One region of the Halobacillus sp. H74 genome, then DNA from elsewhere that is predicted to be linked to it. Evidence: riboswitches for the same ligand, from Rfam matches in the RefSeq annotation. Region 1 holds a riboswitch; each other region holds the start of a gene.

Region 1 (4,040 bases):
GTACCGATGACGGGTGCGAACCTCCGGACAATCAGACAAAATAAATACAGTTTCAGCCACGTGCCGAACGTGGCTTTTTTTTATGTTCGTCAGATGATGTGGAAACGGGAAAAAGTTGGTTGAAATATGGAAAAAACAGGCACCTCAAGTCATCCAAAATCTGGATGACTTGAGGTGCCTGTTTTTGGTAAGTTACCAGCGGCCACTTTTCACTCCTCCCCCTCTAATTGAATAGCCTATAGTGTTCACACCGCCTATCAGGTTATACAATCGCTATTTCATTATATGAAGAAAACATCAAGGGGGCCTTCCCATGGAGCTTACTATGTCTCATTGGATATATGGTTTATTCACTTTCATCATTATTTTGACGATGGTTTTCCGGAAAGGTGTCGTTCTGCCTACCTTGCTCGGAACGTTTGTCGTCGCCTGGATGTTCAATGGAGATATCATCAGTGGTTTTGTCGGCGTATTCAATGCCAATTTGGTCGCTGCAAGAGAATTGTTCAATATCTTTCTGATTATTACATTCATGGTCGCCCTGCTCCGTTCCCTCAAAGACCTGGGTGCAGATACCAGGATGATTCAGCCTGTTCAGAAAATCATGATCAACAGTCACGTATCTTTTTTTGTACTTGTTATCGTCACCTACGTCATCTCGCTTTTCTTCTGGCCGACACCTGCCGTCCCTCTCATTTGTGCGCTTTTAGTTCCTGCAGCTATTCGTTCCGGTTTGCCCGCGATGGTCGCTGCAATAGCTGTCGCACTCGCCGGCCAGGGAATGGCACTATCCTCCGACTATATCATCCAGGTCGCCCCAGGGCTGTCCGCAAAAGCTGCCGGTATCGAAACAACTGCTGTCATGGATCAAGCTTTGATTTTGTCTCTCATCACCGGGGGCGTCGCTATCACGATGGCTTATTTTTTCAACCGGAAAAATTTCCGATCGAAGAATGATCCTATGAATGAAAAAGAAATAAACACGATGCAGGGAGTTACAGAAAAAAACCAGGTTCCCTCCAGCCGTAATATTCATATGTGGAGCAAAACCTTTTCCATCCTCGTTCCGTTAGCGATGTTAGCTGTCATGGTTTTCATGATTTCAACTAAGCTGACTTCGGGACGTATGGGTGGTTTTGAAGGGGGGAACGGCGCCGCCTTCATAGGAGGAGTGGCTGTCATTCTCCTGCTCCTATCGACGATCGCTTTCGGAAAACACCGAGCCCTTGATTATGTAAGTGACCATATTACAGAAGGGTTCGTTTTCGCATTCAAAGCGATGGGGCCAGTCATCCCTATAGCCGGATTTTTCTTTCTGGGCAGCGCAGAATTTGCTAAAGACATTTTGGTCCTTCCCACTGAAGAAACGCCATCTCTATTATTTGACCTGGTCCAATCCAGTCAGGATTTCTTGCCGCAAAATGCTTTCCTGACCGCTTTCAGTATACTTTTGATCGGCATCATCACAGGACTTGATGGTTCTGGGTTTTCCGGTCTCCCTTTGACAGGAGCTCTTTCTGCTTCACTATCGAATGGAAGCATTGACGCATCAACTCTTGCTGCAATCGGGCAAATGGGGACGATTTGGACAGGTGGCGGGACTCTCATCGCCTGGTCTTCCTTGATTGCCATTGCTGGTTTCTGCGGCGTATCGGTGATGGACCTTGTGAGGAAGAATTTCATCCCTGTCATGGCAGGATTAATCATCTCAACCACCATAGCAATCTTTTTATTGTAAAATAACCCCACCTCAAATCCCCCACCTCAGGTCATCCAGAATATGGATGACCTGAGGTGGGGATAAATACCATTCATCAACGTAAGGTAGAGCGGCTTTTTCTATGTTCTTTTCGCGCTGTAGCTGTTTCATACAAACGCATTTCCTCTTCTGTTTCAGGGATCAACCGTGGAACTTCTGTCGGTTTCCCATTCTGGTCGACAGCTACCATGGTTAAAAATGATTCCGTCGTCATCACCTTTTGTCCAGCTAATAAATCATCAGCAGATACTTGGACAAATACTTCCATTGAAGTTCTTCCCGTCCACGTAACACTTGCCTCAAGGGTAAGGGCATCCCCTACTTTGGCCGAAGACATAAAATCCACTGAATCTATCGAAGCTGTAACCACAACACAGCTTGAATGTTTCATAGCTGTCAGAGCTGCAATTTCATCAATATAAGCAAGCACTTTTCCCCCGAATATCGTGTCTAAATGGTTCGTATCAGGTGGTAGGACGAGCCTTGTCTGTTCCATCTTTGAATAACTGACCGGTAAGGGTGATTTCATGAGTTTTCCTCCTTTAGGTTCGTACCTCTAACATCTAGTTGCACAAAAAAACACCTTCTTATAATGAAGGTGTGCACACTTATGAGCATGACTCATGAAACCAGTTCATCTTCCTGGTTTTATACACGTAACACCCTCCTATCTCCCGTAGGACTTCATGTTCTTCTTTATGGCAGGTCTCCTGACTCAGATTCATCAGCCCTATTCCTTCCCGCTATCTAAAGCAGTGGATTCTAATTAGGACCTCCTCATTACAGTGGCGGGACCGTGTCGGATTTTCACCAGACTTCCCTTTTCAGCTTCCTTAAGAAGCCACCATAAAGCCTATGCAGTTGTATGTCCTGCGCTCTAACTATCTCTCAAATGTTACTGAACTGTCAATCTACTCCCGCATATAGTCGCTCAAGAAAAGTAAATAACTGCCACCTCAAGTCATCCAGAATCTGGATGACTTGAGGTGGCAGTTATTCCTAAATCCAAGCATTATGGTATTTGCAGTATCATTCCTTCTAAGACATGGATATTCTTCGCGTTAAAGCGGATCCCTTTATAGTCGAAGACAAGAATTTGCTTATCTTCCACTCCTAATCGTTCTTCAAAATTTCGCTCTCCATAGATTTCCTGATAAGTAATCTTAGCCTGAATATTCTTTCTTGCTAAGAAAACCTTCATCCCTTTCAGTTGTGACTGCACCTTTTCTTCTGGTGGGGCATCATCATAAAAATAAACAAAGTGAAGCTCATTTTCCATGGAGGTTGTAAACTGTTGAATGGTTCGTTGTGTAGAACTATCCGTGCATCCTGTCAGCAAACCCACGACCACCAAAAGCCCAATCCACTTTCTCACAATTACATTCCTCCATAAGTATAGCTTATACCACTATACGTGAAGGTCTGCATAAATATCACCAGGCTTTGAGCTCATTTAGTGGAAAAAAAAAACCACCTCGGGTCATCCAAATTCTGGATGACCTGAGGTGGTTGTTGAGTTCATTGCATCAACCCAAGAGCGCTGCACCGATGACTCCTGCATCGCCTTTCAGTTCAGCTGGTTTCATTTGCAGATGCGGCGCTAGTCCTGGAAACAAGTAATCACTCACTCGTTCTTGTAACGGCACCCATATCAGCTCTCCGGCATTCATGACTCCACCGCCGATCACAAACACTTCCGGGTTAAGGACGTGGGCAAGGTTGGCAATCCCCATCGCCAAATAATCAATCGCTTCATTGACAATGCGCAAAGCCTGCTCATCCCCTGCACTGACGAGTTCGAATACCCGCTCTGATCCTCCTTCAATGCCGTATAATTCCTGTGCTCTTTTCCCGATCGCCGTCCCGCTTGCATAACTTTCTAAAGACCCTTTATTCAGGTTGCTGTACTGATAACCGTTCGGATTAATGATCATATTGCCGATTTCCCCAGCATAACCATGCGCCCCGCTGAATACTGTTCCATTGAAAACAAAGCCTCCGCCGACCCCGGTGCTCACTGTTATGTAAAAGACACTCTCCTTACCTTTCCCAGCTCCGAATTTCGCTTCAGCCAATGCAGCAACATTTGCGTCGTTTTCGAGCTGCACCCGTACGGAAAAATGACCTTCCAATTCTTTGACAATAGGGACCTCCTCCCAGCCAGGCAGATTAGGTGGACTCAAAATGACCCCTTTACGAGGATCCAAGGGACCTGGTGCTCCAATTCCAATGCGATCGATTTCTTTTCCCTCCGAAATCTTTTCGATCATGCGGATGATTT
Region 2 (4,040 bases), on a different contig from region 1:
AAAAGTTGGAAAGCATGTTTTTATACATCGGATAGGCCCAAGCAAAACGAGTATGATCCCAATTCAGCACGTTCGAGCTTTTTCCGTTAATTATTCCTGTAGATGCGTTCGGAGCTTCGTGGTCGACTAATTTCCGTTTTTGTATCGTCTCCATTAAGATTACCTCCTTGTTATGATGAGCAACTTTCGCAGTCGTCATACTCGCCTTGACTTGACGTGGACCTGGTATAATAAGTCGTTTTTAAGCCTTTTTTCCAAGCATCCAAATGGATAGCTAATAATTCTTTTGCCTGGATCGTGTTCGTTACATAGATATTGAAAGAGATTGATTGATCAATGAATTTTTGGCGTATGCTGTTTTGATGGATGCTCGTATGCTGGTCGATCTCATATGCTGATTTATAGTAGCCATACGTTTCATGATTCAGGTCAGGGGCGGTGACGGGAATCTTGTAGTCTTTTTTCTCTTCGGAATAAAACTTCTTAAAGATTGGATCAATGCTGGCTGTGCTGCCTGCAATTAAAGATGTACTTGAGTTTGGAGCCACCGCAAGAAGGTAGCCATTTCTCATACCGTCCCGAGCAACCTTGTCTTTTAAGGCTTTCCAGTTCCATGAACCGTATTGGTCAAACGTTCGTTTAACGAAAAAATCCCCATTTTGCCAGTCGGATCCTTCGAAAAGGGGGTAACTGCCTTTTTCAACAGCCAATTCACTGCTTGCTTCAATCGCATAATAAGCGATAGCCTCATACACTTCTTTCGTATAGTCCAGCGCCTCTTCTGATTCCCAGGCGATTTTCTTTTTCGCAAGCAAGTGGGCCCACCCGAATGTACCAAGTCCCACGCCGCGGTAGTTTTGGTTTGTCAATTGGGCTTGAAGCACAGGGATCGTGTTTTGTTCGATAACATTATCAAGCATGCGGACTTGTATCGGTATCAGTCGCTTTAATACACCTTCTGGTACCGCTTTTCCTAAGTTGATACTGGATAAATTACAGACGACGAATTCACCTGGTGTTTGGACGGTGATGATCTTTCCATCTTCCACGTATTGTTCGTTTTGCGTAGTCGGGCTTTGGTTTTGAGCGATTTCTGTACAAAGATTGCTGCAGTAGATCATCCCCGCGTGGTGGTTAGGATTCATACGGTTTACTTCATCTCTGTAAAACATATATGGTGTACCTGTTTCGAGCTGGCCGACCATAATTCTCTTCATGATCTCGATGGCTGGCACGGTTGTTTTTGAAAGGGCAGGGTGGTTGACACACTGAAAATACTTCTCCCGGAAAGATCCTTTGCCGCGTTCTTCATCAAAATGGTCTTCCAATGAAAAACCCATCACTTCTCTAACTTCATGAGGATCGAACAAATACCAATCTTCACGTTTTTCTACAGTCTCCATGAACAAATCTGGGATAGAAACTCCAGTAAATAAATCATGGGTACGCTGCCGCTCGTCCCCATTGTTCAACCGACTATCTAAAAATGGGAAAATATCTTTATGCCAGACATCTAAATAAACAGCAATGGCCCCCTGACGTTGACCGAGTTGATCTACGCTTACAGCCGTGTTATTCAATTGCTTCATCCAAGGAATCACTCCTGAAGAAACACCCTTGAAACCGCGTATGTCGCTGCCACGACTTCTGATTTTACCTAAGTAAACACCGATTCCGCCTCCATGTTTACTTAAATTAGCGATATCTGTGTTGCTGTCATAAATCGATTGTAAGCTGTCATCAACGGTATCAATAAAGCAGGAGCTTAGCTGTCCGTACCTTTTTCCGGCGTTTGCAAGAGTGGGGGTGGCTACAGTCATATACAAATGACTCAGGGCCCAATAAGCTTCTTTCACTAAGTCGATTCGTTTGTGTGTTTCTTCTTGAGACATGAGGACCATGGCTATGATCATAAACCTCTCTTGGGGAAGTTCATAAAATTCCCCCTTCTTACTACGGGCGATGTATCTGTCACTCAGTGTCTTCAAACCGATATAGGTGAATTGACGGTCGCATTCCGGATCGATCGCAAAGGAAAGTTCATCAATTTCCGCTTTTGTGTAGTATGTAAGAAGATTCGTGGAGTAAATTTCTTCATTGATCAAACGTTCAATCAAACCAAAAAAATCTTGATAGGGTTCGTTTGTGTTTCTGTTCATGACTGCCTCTTCATACATTTGTTCAAGCAGAATGCGACTAGCGACGAAGGTCCAGCCAGGTTCTGTTTCATCCACTTCGGCCAGGCATTCCAGGATTAAAGTTTTTGACTGTTCTGCTTCGTTCAATTGCGCAAATCCCAGGTCGGGTAATTTATCAATGAGTCGCTGGAGCTCAAGTTTCGGATAATCATTCTTCCACTTGGTTATTTTTTCCTTCCAATGGGTCTCTTTCGTAAGTACACTCATTTTGTCACTCCTTTTATCATAACTGTGTCTACTCTTATTCTTGTCGATAATTCCATTAATTACGGTTATAAAAATGGAGAATCGTGTTTCAGGAATATCAACTTTGATAAATATCATAAAAAAATCCGCTCACGGAAATGAGCGGATGAAACCATGGAACGAAGAGAGGAAAGCGATCAGGATGTCCTCGTTCCATCGTTTCATCTTCTCAATCCCCGAAGAAGTTGAAACTACCGACGAACAAAGACAGGTCTCCTGGCTGACACTCGATCTTACTCTGGTCCTTCCCGTGCGTTGGCACAGTGGAACCTCCATTTCGCGAGTGTTTACAGTTGCGGGGGCAGCTCCGGACTTTAACCGGATTCCCTATTAAGCCTTGTGGCATCTTTCATTCGTAAATACTATATATAGTTGTATTTTTTAAAATTGTTAGCTTATATTGTGTTTTAATCATAACGGAGAAGCAGAAATCATGCAACTCTTTTCTCTTTGAATTATATTGATGCATACTTAATTCTTATGAAAAAAAGCAATGTTTCTTTATAATGAAAGCTGTGATGAAAGATAATATGAAGGGGGATTAGAGGATGGGAAGCGAATTTAATTGGCATGAAGAAGCGGAAAAACAATGGGATGATCGTTCAGAAATGTGGAGCTCGAAAAGTCGGGTGATGTGGGAAGAAGGAAGCCGAAGTACAATCGTTCCTTTTTTAAAACAACATGTAGGGAAAGGGTCTATCGCTGATTTAGGGTGTGGGGATGGCTTCGGATCCTATCTTCTCTTTCAGGAAGGGTTTGAAGTTACGGGGGTAGACCTATCAAAGGATATGATTGAACGGGCGAACTCACGTATCCAGAAAGAAGGTTTATCGTTTGCTCAGGGGGATTTGACGGATTTACCATTCCAATCAGAGCAATTCGATGGAGCCATGGCCATCAATTCACTGGAATGGATTGAAACCCCCTACAAAGGACTGGAAGAAATAAAGAGGATCTTAAAGCCCGGCGGCCGTCTATGTATCGGTTTGCTGGGGCCGACAGCTATGCCGAGGATCAACAGTTACCGTAGGCTTTATGGGGAAAAGGTGATCTGTAATACGATGATGCCCTGGGAATTAAGAAAAATGGCAGAGGAAACAGGGTGGAAGTGTATTGACGGTCAAGGAGTCTATAAGCGGGGGGTAGAAGAAACCCATATACATACACTTGATGAAGAAATGAAACAGGCTCTGACATTTATGTGGTTATTCATATTCGAGAAAAAAGAATGACGGAGTGAAAAAGGCTGTATGATTTTAAAGACCTTCTCATAAATTCAAACATGAGGAGGGTGAATGTGATGGCATGGGTCCAAACATTCTTGTCCATTCGGTTCGTGTTTATCGGATTTTTCTCGCTGACTGCATTGGGTTTGATGGTCTTTCAGTCTATTTCCATCTTTCAAGCGTTCGTAGAGTTCTATGAAGTGCTGCATAGAAAATAAAAGGAACCGGGCCCTTTGAGTAGGTCCCGGTTCCTTTTATTTAGTTTTGCTGTTCCCAAAGAAATTTACCGAGCAGAAGGTCTACTTCAGCTAGCTCATGGAGCCCTGAATGTGATGCTTGCTTGTTATAAACCATTTCTTCTTGATATTGG
Region 3 (4,040 bases), on a different contig from region 1:
CAGCCCACGATTTACGTGAGCCAGTGTTCGGTGCATGACGATAGGTTCGAAGGCTCGAATTATCTATCCAGGCTTGGGAGACAGCATTGATGACATCTTCTTTATTGCCGCCTAACATAGCGGTCACTACTGCTGTGGTTGCGACCTTCACATATAGAACATGGTCGAGCCCCTCACGATTCAGGCTGTTTTCCAGGGCTAATACTCCTTGAATTTCATGAGCTTTGACGGTGTATTCGAGCACTGTATCCATTTTCAGCGGTTGTTTTCCTTCTGCTATCCTTTTTCGGCTGATGTAATCGGAAATCGCTAAAATTCCTCCCAAGTTGTCAGAAGGATGTCCCCACTCTGCAGCCAGCCATGTATCATTGTAATCGAGCCAGCGAATCATACATCCAATATTGAATGCCGCATGGATGGGGTCCAATTCGTAAGACGTACCAGGTACTCGGGAACCATTCGGAACAATGGTGCCAGGAATGATAGGCCCTAAATGCTTGGTACACTCAGGATATCGAAGGGCTAAAAAACCACAGCCTAACGTATCCATCAATACGTATTGTGCCGTCTCTAAAGCTTCATGGTTGCTGATTTTTCCATCAACGGCATATTCTGCGATTTGATCTAAAACATGATCGGTCTTCTGTCTCTCGTTTATTTTCACTTCTGTCATCTCCATCTCCACCTTTATTAAATATGTAATGATTACTTAATTGATAGCCGGGGCAAACCCGGCAGTTTACTTCTAAGGGTGCAGACCGCGGGGGCCGGTATAGAGAACTCTTGGTCTGAACAGTTTGTTGTTTGCATATTGCTCTGACACATGTGAGCACAACCCCAGTGTTCGTGCAGCAAAGAAAATAGGTGTGTACAATTCAATTGGGATACCTAACAAATAGTAGACTGGTGCGGCATAATAATCCAAGTTCGGATATAGACCTTTTTCTTGTTTCATCAGGTCTTCTCCTGCTTCGCACATTTCAAAAAGGTCTTCTCGATTTCTATCTTTAGACAGTTCACGTAGTGCCTCTTTCATCAAGGAGGCTCTGGGGTCCATCTTCTTCATGTAAACCCTGTGTCCGAAGCCCATGATTTTTTCTTTGTTTTTAAGTTTTTCATAGAGGAGGCGCCGGAACCCGTCTATCGTTTCACCTTCTATCAGCATGTGCATGACCGCCTCATTTGCTCCCCCGTGGAGGTTTCCTTTCAAAGAAGCTACTGCTCCGGTCAGTGCGCCGTATATGTCAGCATTTGTCGAAGCTATTACGCGTGCCGCAAAGGTTGAATTCGGCATTTCATGTTCACTATATACCATCAAAGATTGATCAAAACAGGCTGCTTCTGAAGGGGTCGGTTCATTACCTGTAATCATGTACAAGAAATTCGCACTATAGGGCAGCTTCTGTTTTGGTTCTATAACCGCTTCCTCTTGAAGAATGTGGTAGCTATTAGCAACGATGTTAGGGATTTTTGCTAGAAGTCTTCGTGACGTTTGGTCTATCTCGACTTCATGGCGTTCATCTAAGTTTTTCTCGTAACCTGCGAGTGCTGATATTCCTGTACGTAAGGCATCCATTGGATGTGTTTCTTTAGGTAATTTACTGAAAAGGGAAAAGAAATCCTCAGGGAGGTCATATTCTTTTTTCAAACCCTCTTCAATTGAGGAGCGTTCTTCATCATCAGGAAGCTCACCTCGTAATAAGAGCTGGATTAAATCGAGATAATGCTTGCTTTTGGTAAGTTCAATCAGTTCATATCCACGAAGGATGATTTCTTCAGCATCAACATCCAAATAAGACAACTTTGTCTCTGTTGCAATCACACCATTTAATCCGGGATTGTAAGTCGTTTGCTCATGCATATAGATCCTCCTAGTATTTTAGTAAACGCTTTCAAAAAAGTGTTCATGCTCTTGAAGGCACCGGTCGTTTTCCGGTGATTTCTTCATGGACAATGAAGAAGGCTTCCTCAAGGTTCTCAAGCTCCTGAATTCGACCTTCTTGCTTGATGATTTCTTCTTTTATTTTTTTGTAGATAGCTTCCAGTGGGCAGGGGACAGAAGAAAACAGGTGGTTCATGATATAAGATTTGAACAAATTTACGGTAAACTCAGTTGAATCCGTCAAATAAAGCACCTCTAGTCAAATGAAAATCAAGACAATAAAAAAACAACTTCCAGAGAAGTTGTTAAGTTGAGATTGCAGCTATCCAGAGAGAGGAGGGAATCATTAATCTACACACCTGTCCATACTCTCTAACTCGCACTTAACACCTCCTATCCTCGTAGGTATGGATGTTCGCTGAGACAGGCAGGTCTCCTGGCTTATGATCATCACTCCCTGGTCCCTTCCCATTCTCGTTTTTAACTAGAACAGTGGTATACCAGTTCGCTCCCAAATACAGTTGCGGGACAGCATCGGATTATCACCGATTTCCCTTTTAAGCAAATAAGCTGAATGCTTACCTGCACCTGAATCAAAAACATATTCAGTTTTGACTTTTTAAATATAACAAAGATTTAGAAAATAAACAATTTTTTCTGAAGGGTAGGATGACGATATATTTGATTTGAAAATAAGTTCCAATAATCGCGTTTTTGGGTGATATCAAGTATAACAACTTCAACAAGGAGTTGTTTTTTTATGCTAAAGAAAGTCTTTACCAAGCGAAATAAGAGGTTACTATATTTTCAATCAGCTTTTCAATTGCTCATTGAACCGTTGAGAAGCTCTTTTGAAATTGGGAAATTTCCCTTAGAGAATTGATAGAAAAGTCCCTTGTATAGTATTGACATTGAGAATCGTTTGCAATAATATAGTGACAGATGAAAATGATTCTCAATATCAAACAGGAGGGATACATATGCTGAGTACCCGATTACATAAAAAATGGGCACTTCTAATATTTGTTTTATTTATGGCAACACTTCTTTCAGCTTGCGGATCTGAAGGAGCTTCTTCAGAAAGTGATTCGGCAGAGGGAGGAAATGATTCTTCCAGTGAAGAGTCGGATACAAGAGAAATTGAACATGCAATGGGAACGACAACGATTGAGGGAACTCCAGAAAAAGTGGTGACTCTTTATCAAGGAGCAACGGATACAGCGACTGCATTTGATGTGGACCCTGTAGGAATCGTTGAATCATGGGTAGAGAAGCCAATTTATAAGTACCTTCGTGATGACCTTGAAGGAACTACGTTGGTAGGGGAAGAAACTCAACCAAATCTGGAAGAAATTGCAGCGCTTGAACCTGATGTCATTTTTGCATCAAAACTGCGTCATGAAGAAATTTATGAGAAACTAAAAAAAATAGCTCCTACTGTTGCTATTGATCAAGTCTATGAATTTAAAGAAACGGTAAATTTAATGGGCGAAACATTGAATAAAGAAGATAAAGCAGATGAAATCCTGAACGATTGGGATAAGCGTATCGAAGACTTTAATACAAAAGCTTCTGAGAAACTAGGGGATGAGTGGCCGCTTAACGTTTCCGTACTTAATTTCCGCAGTGACCATGCGCGTATCTATTTTGATAGTTTTGCTGGATCCATTCTTAGAGAGGCAGGGTTCACCAGACCAGAAAACCAACAATCGGATGAGTGGGGTATGAAATTAACGGATAAAGAAAGCATCACTGAGATGAATGCTGATGTCTTTTATATTTTCATGAGTGACGATCCTGCTATTAAAAATAATTTTGAGGAATGGACGAATCATCCACTATGGCAGAACTTAGACGCCGTGAAAAATGATGAGGTACACACGGTGGATGAAGTTACGTGGAACATGGCCGGTGGTATTCGAGCAGCTAACTTAATGCTTGATGACTTGTATGACCGGTTTGAATTAGAGAAATAAATCACAAAGATAGGAGGGGCCCTCCTATCTTTGTTTCTTTGGGGAGAAACATAATGAGCAAATTTATGAACAATCGACATATAAGATGGACAACCTTACTGGTTCTTTTGCTTCTATTTATATGTGCTTCTTTTTTCAGCATAGCTGTAGGGAAGACCTCTATCTCTCTCTCTGAGGTTTGG
Region 4 (4,040 bases), on a different contig from region 1:
CTGGATCTGTTTCTGTTTGAGTATGTAATGTCAGCTCTAAAACCTTAAAGTTAGATGGTAATTCATGGTCAATTTCTTTTTCATCATAAAAATGCAATGACTTACCATCATGTAAGAAGGTATTTTCCTCAATTTCTTCTCCAACCCCGAAATTCTTATGGTCTTCAGTAGATATGCAAGTAAAAATCATTAAACCTTCCTGCTTTAATAGCTTATTCATTTGGTTCATAAGTAAAGTACGTTCATCTTTTAAAAATAGGTGTAAAACATTTGATAAATAAATCGCATCAAAATTCTCCTTAGTATCATTTGGTTTAAGTACGTCTTCCACTTGATACTCTATGTTTCTTTCTCGGCACTTATGTTCCTGCATGCAAGCTTTATAGCTTCTGATGAGACATCTATACCTTTAACCTTAAATCCACTTTGAGCTAATTCTAAACTATTACTACCGTAACCACATCCTGGTACAAGGATTGAACGGATATGGTTATCTCTTAGATGCGGCAAGCTCATATCCACTGAAGGACATGGTGATCCACCCCAAATTTCCCCTTCTTTAAAACGTTCGTCCCAATACTTGGCCTGTGTTATCAATAGCTCTCCCTCCATATGGTTGCATTTATATATTACTACCAATTATTGCAAATCAGATCACTGAAGTCGATGTATTGCTCTTTTCTATTAATTTTAACTATCCAATTTGACAGCCTCGAAACCCCATGCTAGTATTTCTTTTAATCATAAATCATAATCTCTTATTCAGAGAGGTGGAGGGACTGGCCCTATGAAACCCGGCAGCCGAATCAATATACCTACGTTGATTTAGGTGCTAATTCCAGCGAAGCAAGTGCTTTGAAAAATAAGAGAGGTCGAATGTCTAAACCTCTCAAATTGAGAGGTTTTTGTATTTATGAAGAAAATTTAATATCGTATATCTTCAGGTGCTGCCTAAACCACTTCGATCTTAGGCAGCTTAAAAGGGAAGTCCGGTGTAAGTCCGGCACGGTCCCGCCACTGTATATAGGAGCAAACCTGCTTGCATGCCACTATCTTATTTATGAATCTCGATGGGAAGGCTCAGGTTTGTGTTGAACATAAGTCAGGAGACCTGCCTGTTGAACGTACACTAAACCTACGAGGAATAGGGAGGTGTTTTGGCGCGCATGCATTTTACGTCCGTATGAGTTTTTTAACGTCATAACCATCTCTCTAATAAATAGAGGGATTTTTTTATTGAAAAAATCATTAGGAGGCATCGTGATGACAAGTGTAATAACTTCGACAATTGGTTATCCCAGAATTGGTGAAAAACGAGAATGGAAAAAGTCACTTGAACGCTTTTGGCAAGGTGGAATTTCTGAAAATCAATTATTGGATGAAATGAAAAAAATTCGCCTTGACCATTTACAAAAGCAAATGGATAAAGGGGTTGACCTTATTCCTGTAGGGGATTTCACTCTCTATGACCACGTGCTTGATACGTCTTTTATGTTTGGTCTGATCCCTGAACGCTTCGGAAACTATAATCAAAGTGACTCCCTTAATACTTATTTTGATATTGCCCGTGGAAATGATGAAGTCGTAGCCTCTGAAATGACAAAATGGTTTAATACAAATTATCACTACATTGTCCCTGAAATTGATGGAAATTCAAATCCTGAATTAATCAATAATTTCCCTCTTCATTATTTTAACGAAGCAAGAGAACACCTTGGCATTATTGGTAAGCCCGTCCTTTTAGGTCCAATGACTTTCATTACACTTGCGAAGGGTGTTGAAAAAAACAAGGGAAACTTCCTTTTGAAGAAGCTTGTCCCTCTATACATCCAAGTGCTTCAAGAACTGAAAAACGCCGGGGCCGAATGGGTGCAGTTCGATGAACCGATCCTTTGCACTTCTACTACAAAAGAGGATCTTCAACTCTTCAATGAAGTCTATGAATTGATCCATAGGCAATTGCCGGATGTAAACATCTTGATTCAAACATACTTTGAAGCCGTCGATCATTATGAAGAAGTCGTCTCACTTCCTGTGGCTGGTATCGGTCTTGATTTCGTTCACGATAGTGGGAAAAACCTGGATAATTTGAAAACATACGGTTTTCCAAAGGAAAAAGCCCTCGCTGCTGGTGTAATAAATGGAAGAAATATTTGGAGAGCAGACCTGGAAAAACAGCTAACACAGCTGGAAACAATTTTAAAAAAGGTAGATAACGAACGTCTTATTGTGCAGCCTTCCTGCAGTTTATTGCATGTTCCTGTAACCATAGAGACGGAGAAGGAGATTGATCCTGTATTGAAAGACGGTCTCTCTTTTGCTGATCAAAAATTGCAGGAAACAGCCCTCTTGACGAAAGCATTAAACGAAGGAAAAGAATCAGTGGAAGAAACATTGACTAAACAAAAGGAAGCCCTTATCCAGTTATGGGGGGACAAGGAACAAAAGGATTCCTCAAAAGATCGAACGAATACATGGGAAGAACAAAAAATCGGAAGAGCCTCTGATTATCGTACTCGTCAGAAGCTTCAGGAGAAATATTTCAACCTCCCATTACTTCCGACAACGACAATCGGCAGTCTCCCTCAAACAAATGGGATTCGGAAAGCGAGAATGAATTGGAGAAAAGGGGAGTGGACAGACTCCTACTATGAAACTTTTATTAAAAACAATATATCTGAGTGGATCAGTCGACAGGAAGAATGGGGACTGGATGTTTTAGTGCATGGGGAATTTGAGCGGAACGATATGGTTGAATTTTTCGGTGAGAAACTGGAGGGATTTGTATTTTCAAGGTTTGGCTGGGTGCAGTCCTATGGATCTCGCTGCGTCAAACCACCGATTATTTATAAAGAGGTTGTCCACCAGCAACCGATGACGTTGAAGGAAATAGCCTATGCGCAATCGTTGACAGATAAACCGATAAAAGGAATGTTAACAGGACCGGTCACAATTGTTAATTGGTCCTTTGTTCGAGAGGATATCAGCAGATTTGAAGTAACAAAGCAAGTTGCTTTAGCTTTACAAGAAGAAGTAAAAGCCTTGGAAGATAAGAGTATTCGTATGATTCAAGTCGATGAACCTGCCTTACGCGAAGGATTACCACTTAAAGAAGAAAAACAGAACGATTATTTAGAAAAAGCTGTATATGCCTTCAAACTTGCAACGTCGTTGGTCAAAGATGAAACCCAAATTCATACACACATGTGTTATTCCGAATTTGGAACGATTATGACTACCATCGACCAATTGGACGCAGATGTCATTTCTATTGAAGCCGCGCGCAGCCATGGAGAAATTGTAGCTGACTTTGAGAAAATATCCTATGAAAAAGGAATTGGTCTAGGAGTTTATGACATCCACAGTCCTAGAGTTCCGCATGTGGAAGAGATGGAAGCAAACATCCTCCGCGCTTTACGAGTCCTTCACCCTCGTCAATTCTGGGTCAATCCTGACTGCGGATTGAAAACCAGAGGAACGGAAGAAACCGCAGCTGCTCTCACAAACATGGTTGAGGCAGCGCGAAAGGCACGTGAGAAAGTAAAACAAAGTGTAAGTGGTTCCTGAAAATTTTCATACTTTTAAACGCTCAGGGATTAATCCCTGAGCGTTTTGTTTCCTTTGTAAAGAAGCGGGAGCATACAACCTGATAGATTGAAGCAGCCATCTTCCCCATTAACAATCATTATACAACCTCCAAATACATGACTTGAACATCTATAACCTTTGTTATCAATAAACACCTCTGATAAACTCATGCACTTCTTTTTGATAAAAATCACGTAACTGTTCTAGATCTCCCTCACTAAACGGCTTTACCTCAACAGCCGACAAATTGTCTTCCACCTGTTTTCGGTTACGGAATCCTGGAATCACACTTGTCACTTCTTCCTGCTGCATGACCCATCTCAAAGCCGCCCTGGACATATTTCCCCGCTCTTCTGCGATCCAATTCAACTTGCTGCTCAGCTCCACACCTTTTGGAAACTCTAATCCTGCGAAGGTTTCCCCGACATTGAACGCTTCACCATCACGGTTGA

The links. Region 1 has a riboswitch for cobalamin ahead of ACTWPX_RS00135 (acyl-CoA thioesterase). Riboswitches for the same ligand answer to the same signal wherever they lie in the genome.
Region 2: linked by a shared signal. The riboswitch ahead of ACTWPX_RS18455 (ribonucleoside-diphosphate reductase subunit alpha) and the one ahead of ACTWPX_RS00135 (acyl-CoA thioesterase) in region 1 are both predicted to bind cobalamin.
Region 3: linked by a shared signal. The riboswitch ahead of ACTWPX_RS07400 (hypothetical protein) and the one ahead of ACTWPX_RS00135 (acyl-CoA thioesterase) in region 1 are both predicted to bind cobalamin.
Region 4: linked by a shared signal. The riboswitch ahead of metE (5-methyltetrahydropteroyltriglutamate--homocysteine S-methyltransferase) and the one ahead of ACTWPX_RS00135 (acyl-CoA thioesterase) in region 1 are both predicted to bind cobalamin.

Annotation. Positions count from the first base shown of each region.
Region 1 is NZ_JBQQCI010000001.1:20,338-24,377, forward strand. Features, by position in the region: gene ACTWPX_RS00125 (DsbA family oxidoreductase) at 1-44, shown strand, start outside; gene ACTWPX_RS00130 (hypothetical protein) at 314-1,738, shown strand; gene ACTWPX_RS00135 (acyl-CoA thioesterase) at 1,815-2,288, opposite strand; cobalamin riboswitch at 2,443-2,623, opposite strand; gene ACTWPX_RS00140 (hypothetical protein) at 2,772-3,134, opposite strand; gene ACTWPX_RS00145 (ROK family protein) at 3,286-4,040, opposite strand, start outside.
Region 2 is NZ_JBQQCI010000010.1:33,312-37,351, forward strand. Features, by position in the region: gene ACTWPX_RS18450 (ribonucleotide-diphosphate reductase subunit beta) at 1-154, opposite strand, end outside; gene ACTWPX_RS18455 (ribonucleoside-diphosphate reductase subunit alpha) at 171-2,405, opposite strand; cobalamin riboswitch at 2,634-2,810, opposite strand; gene ACTWPX_RS18460 (class I SAM-dependent methyltransferase) at 2,993-3,676, shown strand; gene ACTWPX_RS18465 (hypothetical protein) at 3,742-3,888, shown strand; gene ACTWPX_RS18470 (alpha/beta fold hydrolase) at 3,929-4,040, opposite strand, start outside.
Region 3 is NZ_JBQQCI010000003.1:191,842-195,881, forward strand. Features, by position in the region: gene ACTWPX_RS07390 (bifunctional 2-methylcitrate dehydratase/aconitate hydratase) at 1-673, opposite strand, end outside; gene mmgD (citrate synthase) at 746-1,861, opposite strand; gene ACTWPX_RS07400 (hypothetical protein) at 1,905-2,126, opposite strand; cobalamin riboswitch at 2,292-2,489, opposite strand; gene ACTWPX_RS07405 (ABC transporter substrate-binding protein) at 2,863-3,858, shown strand; gene ACTWPX_RS07410 (FecCD family ABC transporter permease) at 3,912-4,040, shown strand, end outside.
Region 4 is NZ_JBQQCI010000004.1:266,823-270,862, reverse strand. Features, by position in the region: gene ACTWPX_RS10600 (hypothetical protein) at 1-331, opposite strand, end outside; gene ACTWPX_RS10595 (class I SAM-dependent methyltransferase) at 340-597, opposite strand; SAM riboswitch class I at 756-869, shown strand; cobalamin riboswitch at 926-1,133, shown strand; gene metE (5-methyltetrahydropteroyltriglutamate--homocysteine S-methyltransferase) at 1,264-3,567, shown strand; partial or broken gene ACTWPX_RS10585 (aldo/keto reductase) at 3,733-4,040, opposite strand, start outside.